3 regions of the Buttiauxella sp. genome follow, and region 3 is predicted to be linked to each of the others. Evidence: predicted binding sites of a transcription regulator. Region 3 holds the regulator's gene; each other region holds the start of a gene.

Region 1 (2,276 bases), on a different contig from region 3:
CGGGAGAGGGAATGGTTTGCCTGAGTTGATGCTTATGAGACATTCATCATATGAATGCCTCATAAATGAGATAACTATTTTTGGAATTGTGATTAATGAACGGTTTTGGTCTCAGACTGAGGTTGTTCTTTCCAGTAACGATGTAATTCAAGCGCAGCCGGGCCAATCGCTGCCTGACTCGCTTCATATTCTTCTTCGGTCATTTGCTCGAGCTTGACGATATTCGCTTCATCACCATGCAAGGCAATCACATCCAGCACGTTCTGCATGGTTTTGGGTAACGATGCTCCGTCACTTAACGTCACTCCACGCATGTAACCAAAACACCACTCTTCGACGATGGTGTAGTCATTACCGTCCACTTCGCGATAACCAAACAGCGGTTCGAACTGGTCAGGCGCATGGGTCAGGCGTTCAGCAATATCATTCATATGCTGAGAAGCGAGATCGTTGAAACGCTGCTGCTCTTGCGCGTTTTCCCAGTGAGGAAGTTGTTTCTCACCGCCCCACACGGCGGCCTGCCAGTCAGCCAGCGCAATCATGGTCGGCGCAGAGAGAATAGCGGTCAGCATTCCGTCTAATTCTGACACATCCAACACGGATTCATCGTTACCGTATTTGGTGAGAGTATCATCCAGCCATTCCAGTTCTTCTTCATTTAGCGGCCCGTGATTCATGCTGTGTTCTCCAAAAGGTGTTCAATTTTTACGCCGAATTTTATCAAAATGACTTATATAGTCTGTTCGGCCAGTGATATGCAGTGACTTTAACCTAAAAAGGATCATTTTTAAGAAAGGATGTCAGGAATAATAAAGTTTTCGTGATTTTCCATGCCGAATAACGTTGTCGTTTCGCCCTTCACTTCATGGGTGTTTGTTATAAAAATGTAACAATCACAACTTAAACTGCTGGCTTCTTTGAGATTAACTGACAGGAAGCGTCGATGAGCAAACCACTTTTCAAACAAGAACATAAAGAAGAAGTCAGCAATAAGAGCGATAATCCGGTTTTCTCCGGTGTGGTTGATGCGCTGTTCAGCCGCCGCCGTTTTTTACAACTCGGTGCCGTGATGGGTACGGCGGTCGCTTTTCCTTCATTATTGCGCACGCCTGCGGCACAGGCCGTAGAAATAGCGCTCTCTCGCCCCTCGACGCTGGGCTTCACCAGCATTGCGGTATCTACAGATGACACGGTGCGCGTGCCGGACGGCTACATCGCACGTCCGTTTTATCGCTGGGGTGATGCCACCGGGATGAAAGATAATCTGCCTGAATTTAAAAAAGACGGTAGCAACACCACTGATGAACAAGCCGCACAGGCCGGGATGCATCACGATGGCATGGCATGGTTCAGTCTGCCACAGGGCGGCGATTCCCCGTCCCACGGCTTGTTGGCGATGAACCACGAATATGTCGATAACGGGCTGCTGTTTAAAGATGGTGATGCGAACTGGAACCTCGATAAAGCGCGCAAGGCGCAGAACGCGATGGGCGTGTCAGTCATCGAAGTGAAAAAAGAGCCGGACGGCTGGACCGTGGTACGCCCGTCGCAGTATGCACGCCGCATCACGGTCAATACCCCGATGAGCGTTACCGGCCCGGCGAAAGGGAATGAATTGCTGAAAACCGCAGCGGATCCGGCGGGCGCAACCATTCTTGGAACCATGCAAAACTGCGCCAACGGTCACACGCCATGGGGCACGTATCTCACCTGTGAAGAAAACTGGTCCGATATTTTTGTCAAAAAAGCGGCACCCAATGCGCTGGAAAAACGCTACGGTATCAGCGACAGCGACGAATCATACCGCTGGAGCGAAGTCGACCCACGTTTTAACGTTGATGCCACGCCTAACGAACCGAACCGCTTTGGCTGGGTAGTAGAAATCGATCCGTTTAACCCCGCTTCCACCCCGCGCAAACACACGGCTCTCGGGCGCTTCAAACACGAAGGGGCGGCGATTACCCTAACCGCCGATAAACGCGTGGTGGCGTACATGGGCGATGACCAAAAATTTGAGTACATTTACAAATTTGTTTCCGATAAAACCTGGGCGGCGGACAATCGCGAGGCGGCGATGGATTTGCTCTCCTCCGGCACGCTGTATGTGGCGAAATTTAACGACGATGGCACCGGCGTTTGGCTGCCGCTAGTCTTCGGCCAGTCTGGTCTGGATGCCAGCAATGGTTTCGCCAGTCAGGGGGATTTGCTCATCAAAACCCGTCTGGCGGCCGATGTGGTAGGTGCGACGAAAATGGACCGTCCAGAATGGATAGCCG
Region 2 (2,276 bases), on a different contig from region 3:
AGAGTTTTTGCGCTGCGCGCTCAAATCCTCGTTCACGGATCACTGCATCCAACGCCTGTAGCGTTCTATAGTCCGGGCGTTTCATTGTTGTTTGCTAACTCCTGTTTTTGTTATGGCTGCACTATGACATAAATTTGCCGCTGATCCAGACCAAATCCACAAAGTTCGTCTGAGTTCTGCGCCATTCGCGGGACATTTTTTGGCAGCTTGCTTTATAATGCGCGTCAGTTTTCACAGCACAGGCAAATAACCATGACGCAGGATGAACTGAAAAAAGCAGTCGGCTGGGCAGCATTACAATACGTGCAACCGGGCAGTATCGTTGGTGTAGGTACCGGCTCAACCGCCGCGCACTTTATTGATGCTCTGGGGACTATCAAACATCAGATTGATGGTGCCGTTTCTAGCTCCGACGCTTCCACCGCCAAACTGAAAAGCCTGGGTATCCCGGTTTTCGATCTTAACGAAGTCGATACGCTTGGGATCTATGTAGATGGTGCAGATGAGATCAACGGCCAGATGCAAATGATCAAAGGCGGCGGTGCAGCACTCACCCGCGAAAAGATCATCGCGTCTGTGGCAGAGAAGTTTATTTGTATCGCTGATGCGTCCAAGCAGGTGGGTATCCTGGGTAACTTCCCATTGCCGGTAGAAGTGATCCCAATGGCGCGTAGCTGCGTGGCCCGTGAACTGGTCAAACTGGGCGGTCGTCCTGAATACCGTCAGGGTGTGGTAACCGATAACGGCAACATCATTCTTGATGTTTACGGCCTCAGCATTGTTGAACCTATCGCGCTGGAAAATGCGATTAACGGCTTGCCGGGCGTCGTCACCGTGGGGCTGTTTGCTAACCGTGGTGCAGATGTTGCGTTGATTGGTACTGCCGATGGCGTGAAAACCATTGTGAAATGATCTGGTTGGGGCGTGACAAGCGCCCCATACCCGCATAAAAAATGACAAAATAATCTAACGCCAAATTTGGTGACATATGTCACATTCCTGACAACTGCCTGCTATTCATTCCTGGTTCTCTCTCCTCTTTAGAATTTTGTGCTACCCATGGCGGCTTATTCCTTTTTTGCTTAGTCGACCACGCAATCGTTTATATTGCCCCGCCCGTAAATTTTGATATTTTGGCAGAAGGGTGTCTTATCACACAGCACAACAACAGTACTAAAAATAGGGTCGGGAAATGGCAAAAGTATCACTGGATAAAGACAAGATTAAATTCCTGCTGGTGGAAGGCGTACACCAGAAAGCCGTGGATAACCTTCGCGCAGCAGGCTATACCAACATCGAATACCATAAAGGCGCGCTGGACAGCGATGCCCTGAAAGAGTCGATCCGTGATGCGCATTTCATCGGTCTGCGTTCCCGTACTAATTTAACTGAAGATGTTCTGGCAGCGGCTGAAAAGCTGGTGGCTGTGGGCTGTTTCTGTATTGGTACTAACCAGGTCGATCTGGATGCTGCCGCTAAACGTGGCGTGCCAGTGTTTAATGCCCCGTTCTCTAACACGCGCTCTGTCGCAGAACTGGTTATCGGCCAGTTGCTGTTACTGCTGCGTGGCGTGCCAGAAGCTAACGCCAAAGCACACCGTGGTGTGTGGAATAAGCTGGCGGTGGGCTCTTACGAAGCGCGCGGTAAAAAGTTAGGCATCATTGGCTACGGCCACATCGGGACTCAGTTGGGTATTCTGGCTGAAGCGCTTGGGATGCACGTCTATTTCTACGATATTGAGAACAAACTGACGCTGGGTAACGCAACCCAGGTTCAGCACCTTTCTGACTTGCTCAACATGAGTGATGTGGTGAGTTTGCATGTGCCAGAAAACGCCTCCACCAGGAACATGATTGGTGCCAATGAACTGGCATTGATGAAACCAGGCGCGTTACTGATCAACTGCGCACGCGGTACGGTTGTAGATATTCCTGCTCTGTGTGATGCGCTGGCGCGTAAACATCTGGCGGGGGCTGCTATCGACGTATTCCCAACCGAGCCTGCGACCAACAGCGATCCATTCACTTCGCCACTGTGCGAGTTCGATAACGTTATCCTGACACCGCACATTGGGGGTTCAACTCAGGAAGCGCAGGAAAACATCGGTCTGGAAGTGGCTGGCAAGCTGGCGAAATACTCTGATAACGGTTCTACCTTGTCTGCGGTGAACTTCCCTGAGGTTTCTCTGCCGTTGCACGGTGGAAGCACCAGCCGTTTGCTGCACATTCACGAAAACCGTCCGGGTATTTTGACCGCGCTGAACCAGATTTTTGCCG
Region 3 (2,276 bases):
GGGGCATCGCGCCACTGAGCAAGCTGCTGTTCAATTTCGCTTAGTGAACCTTTGATCACCGCCAGCGGTTGGCTAACAGGCACCGGTAGTGGCGTGACTTCACTCAGTTTTCCTTCGGCAAACTCAACCAGATATACGCTTTTGGTTTTGCCGGTTTCGTCAAAACTCAGCGGGATGGGTGAGCCGCTATAGCGGATATGTTCGGTACCACCAATTAATTGAGCGCGATGAATATGGCCCAGCGCAATGTAATCAGCATCCGGGAAGTGCTGCGCCGGGAAGGCGTCGAGTGTGCCGATATAAATGTCGCGCACTGCATCGGTTTTCGTCACGCCCACTGTGGTTAAATGCCCGGTGGCGACGATGGGTAACTTCGCATCGGCACGTAATTCGCAAGCTACGCGATAACACTGTTGGTAATGTTCGCTAATGGACTCCATTAATGAACGCTGCTTTTCATGGCCGGACAAACCCGCCTGGCTGTTTTGAATATCGCGTGGGCGCAAAAATGGAATAGGGCAGAGAATCGCACCAGGCGCTCCATCTTTCTTGTTGAGCACCATCGCCTGTTGGGTGGCATCGTGGCGCGCGCTGGCGATGACATAGGTATTCAGACACGCCATTAATTCGCAAGATTCGTTAAGTGTCGCGACAGAATCATGGTTCCCCGCCAGAACCACGAGTGAGCAACCGGTCGCCTGAAGCTGCACCACGAAGCGGTTATACAGTTCGCGGGCATAGCTCGGCGGCGAGCCGGTATCAAAAATATCCCCCGCCACGATTATCGCATCCACATCATGTTCTACGGCCGCTTTGAGCAACCAGTCAAGAAAAGCCTGGTGCTCTGGACCACGGCTTTTGGTATAAAAATTTTGACCAAGATGCCAGTCTGATGTGTGAATTATGCGCATGAGTTGTCCGGTGGCTTAAAAGCGAGGCCTCAATTATAAGGGGGCGAGGTGAAAAACGTCATATGTCTCTGTGTCATAAATCAAAATGATGAGTCATCAAACAGTCATTTTTTTCATAAATCTGTCATAAATCTGACGCATAATGGCGCCGCATCGAAACAACAATGACACCTTTGGGTATCTTCCTTAAGCAGGGCGAATCATGGCGAAGCGTATTTTAGTCGTAGAAGATGAAGCTCCAATCCGTGAGATGGTGAGCTTTGTGCTCGAGCAAAACGGTTTTCAGCCTGTAGAAGCGGAAGATTTTGACAGTGCAGTGAATCTGCTTATCGAGCCTTTTCCAGACCTGATCTTACTGGACTGGATGTTACCAGGCGGTTCGGGTATTCAGTTTATCAAGCATTTGAAGCGTGAAGCATTGACGCGTGAAATACCAGTAATGATGCTGACGGCGCGTGGTGAAGAAGAAGACCGCGTGCGTGGCCTTGAAGTCGGGGCCGATGACTATATTACTAAACCGTTTTCACCCAAAGAGTTGGTGGCTCGTATTAAAGCGGTAATGCGCCGCATCTCGCCAATGGCGGTGGAAGAGGTGATTGAAATGCAAGGGCTTAGCCTTGATCCTTCATCACATCGCGTGATGACCGGTGAAAATCCTTTGGATATGGGCCCGACGGAATTTAAGTTATTACACTTCTTTATGACGCATCCGGAACGAGTCTATAGCCGTGAACAATTGCTTAATCACGTATGGGGCACCAATGTTTATGTCGAAGACCGAACAGTGGACGTACATATCCGGCGGTTACGTAAAGCGCTCGAACATAGTGGACATGATCGAATGGTACAAACAGTACGCGGTACGGGTTATCGGTTCTCAACCCGTTTTTAATCCCTTAGCAGGAGAGTGACGCGTGCTGGAACGGTTGTCATGGAAAAGGCTGGTGATGGAGTTGGCGCTCTGTTGTTTACCTGCCGTCATTTTGGGCCTGATTTTTGGCCATTTACCCTGGTTTTTATTACTGGCAGTCACCGGACTGCTGGTTTGGCATTTCTGGAATTTGCTGCGTTTGTCGTGGTGGCTGTGGGTGGATCGCAGTATGACGCCACCACCAGGCCGCGGAAGTTGGGATCCGTTGTTATACGGTCTGCACCAAATGCAGTTGCGTAATAAAAAGCGCCGCAAAGAGTTAGGCAATTTAATTAAACGCTTTCGTAGCGGTGCGGAATCATTGCCCGATGCGGTGGTGCTGACGACCGAAGAAGGGACGATTTTTTGGTGTAATGGACTGGCTCAACAACTGCTGGGGTTACGCTGGCCGGACGATAACGGGCAGAACATCCTTAACTTGCTGCGTTACCCGG

What was found. Region 3 encodes PhoB, which activates phosphate uptake and scavenging genes when phosphate is short. Its sites were predicted from a motif close to CTGTCATAAAACTGNCNNAT; they were not measured.
Region 1: a site for PhoB is predicted at 874-893, ahead of WBL83_RS08690 (PhoX family protein). Genes of this name have one in related genera too.
Region 2: a site for PhoB is predicted at 987-1,006, ahead of serA (phosphoglycerate dehydrogenase). Genes of this name have one in related genera too.

What each region holds. Positions count from the first base shown of each region.
Region 1 is NZ_JBAVHX010000010.1:3,383-5,658, reverse strand. It holds gene WBL83_RS08695 (YecA family protein) at 93-677, opposite strand; gene WBL83_RS08690 (PhoX family protein) at 944-2,276, shown strand, end outside.
Region 2 is NZ_JBAVHX010000008.1:73,487-75,762, forward strand. It holds gene argP (DNA-binding transcriptional regulator ArgP) at 1-85, opposite strand, end outside; gene rpiA (ribose-5-phosphate isomerase RpiA) at 253-912, shown strand; gene serA (phosphoglycerate dehydrogenase) at 1,193-2,276, shown strand, end outside.
Region 3 is NZ_JBAVHX010000003.1:11,075-13,350, reverse strand. It holds gene sbcD (exonuclease subunit SbcD) at 1-911, opposite strand, end outside; gene phoB (phosphate response regulator transcription factor PhoB) at 1,114-1,803, shown strand; gene phoR (phosphate regulon sensor histidine kinase PhoR) at 1,826-2,276, shown strand, end outside.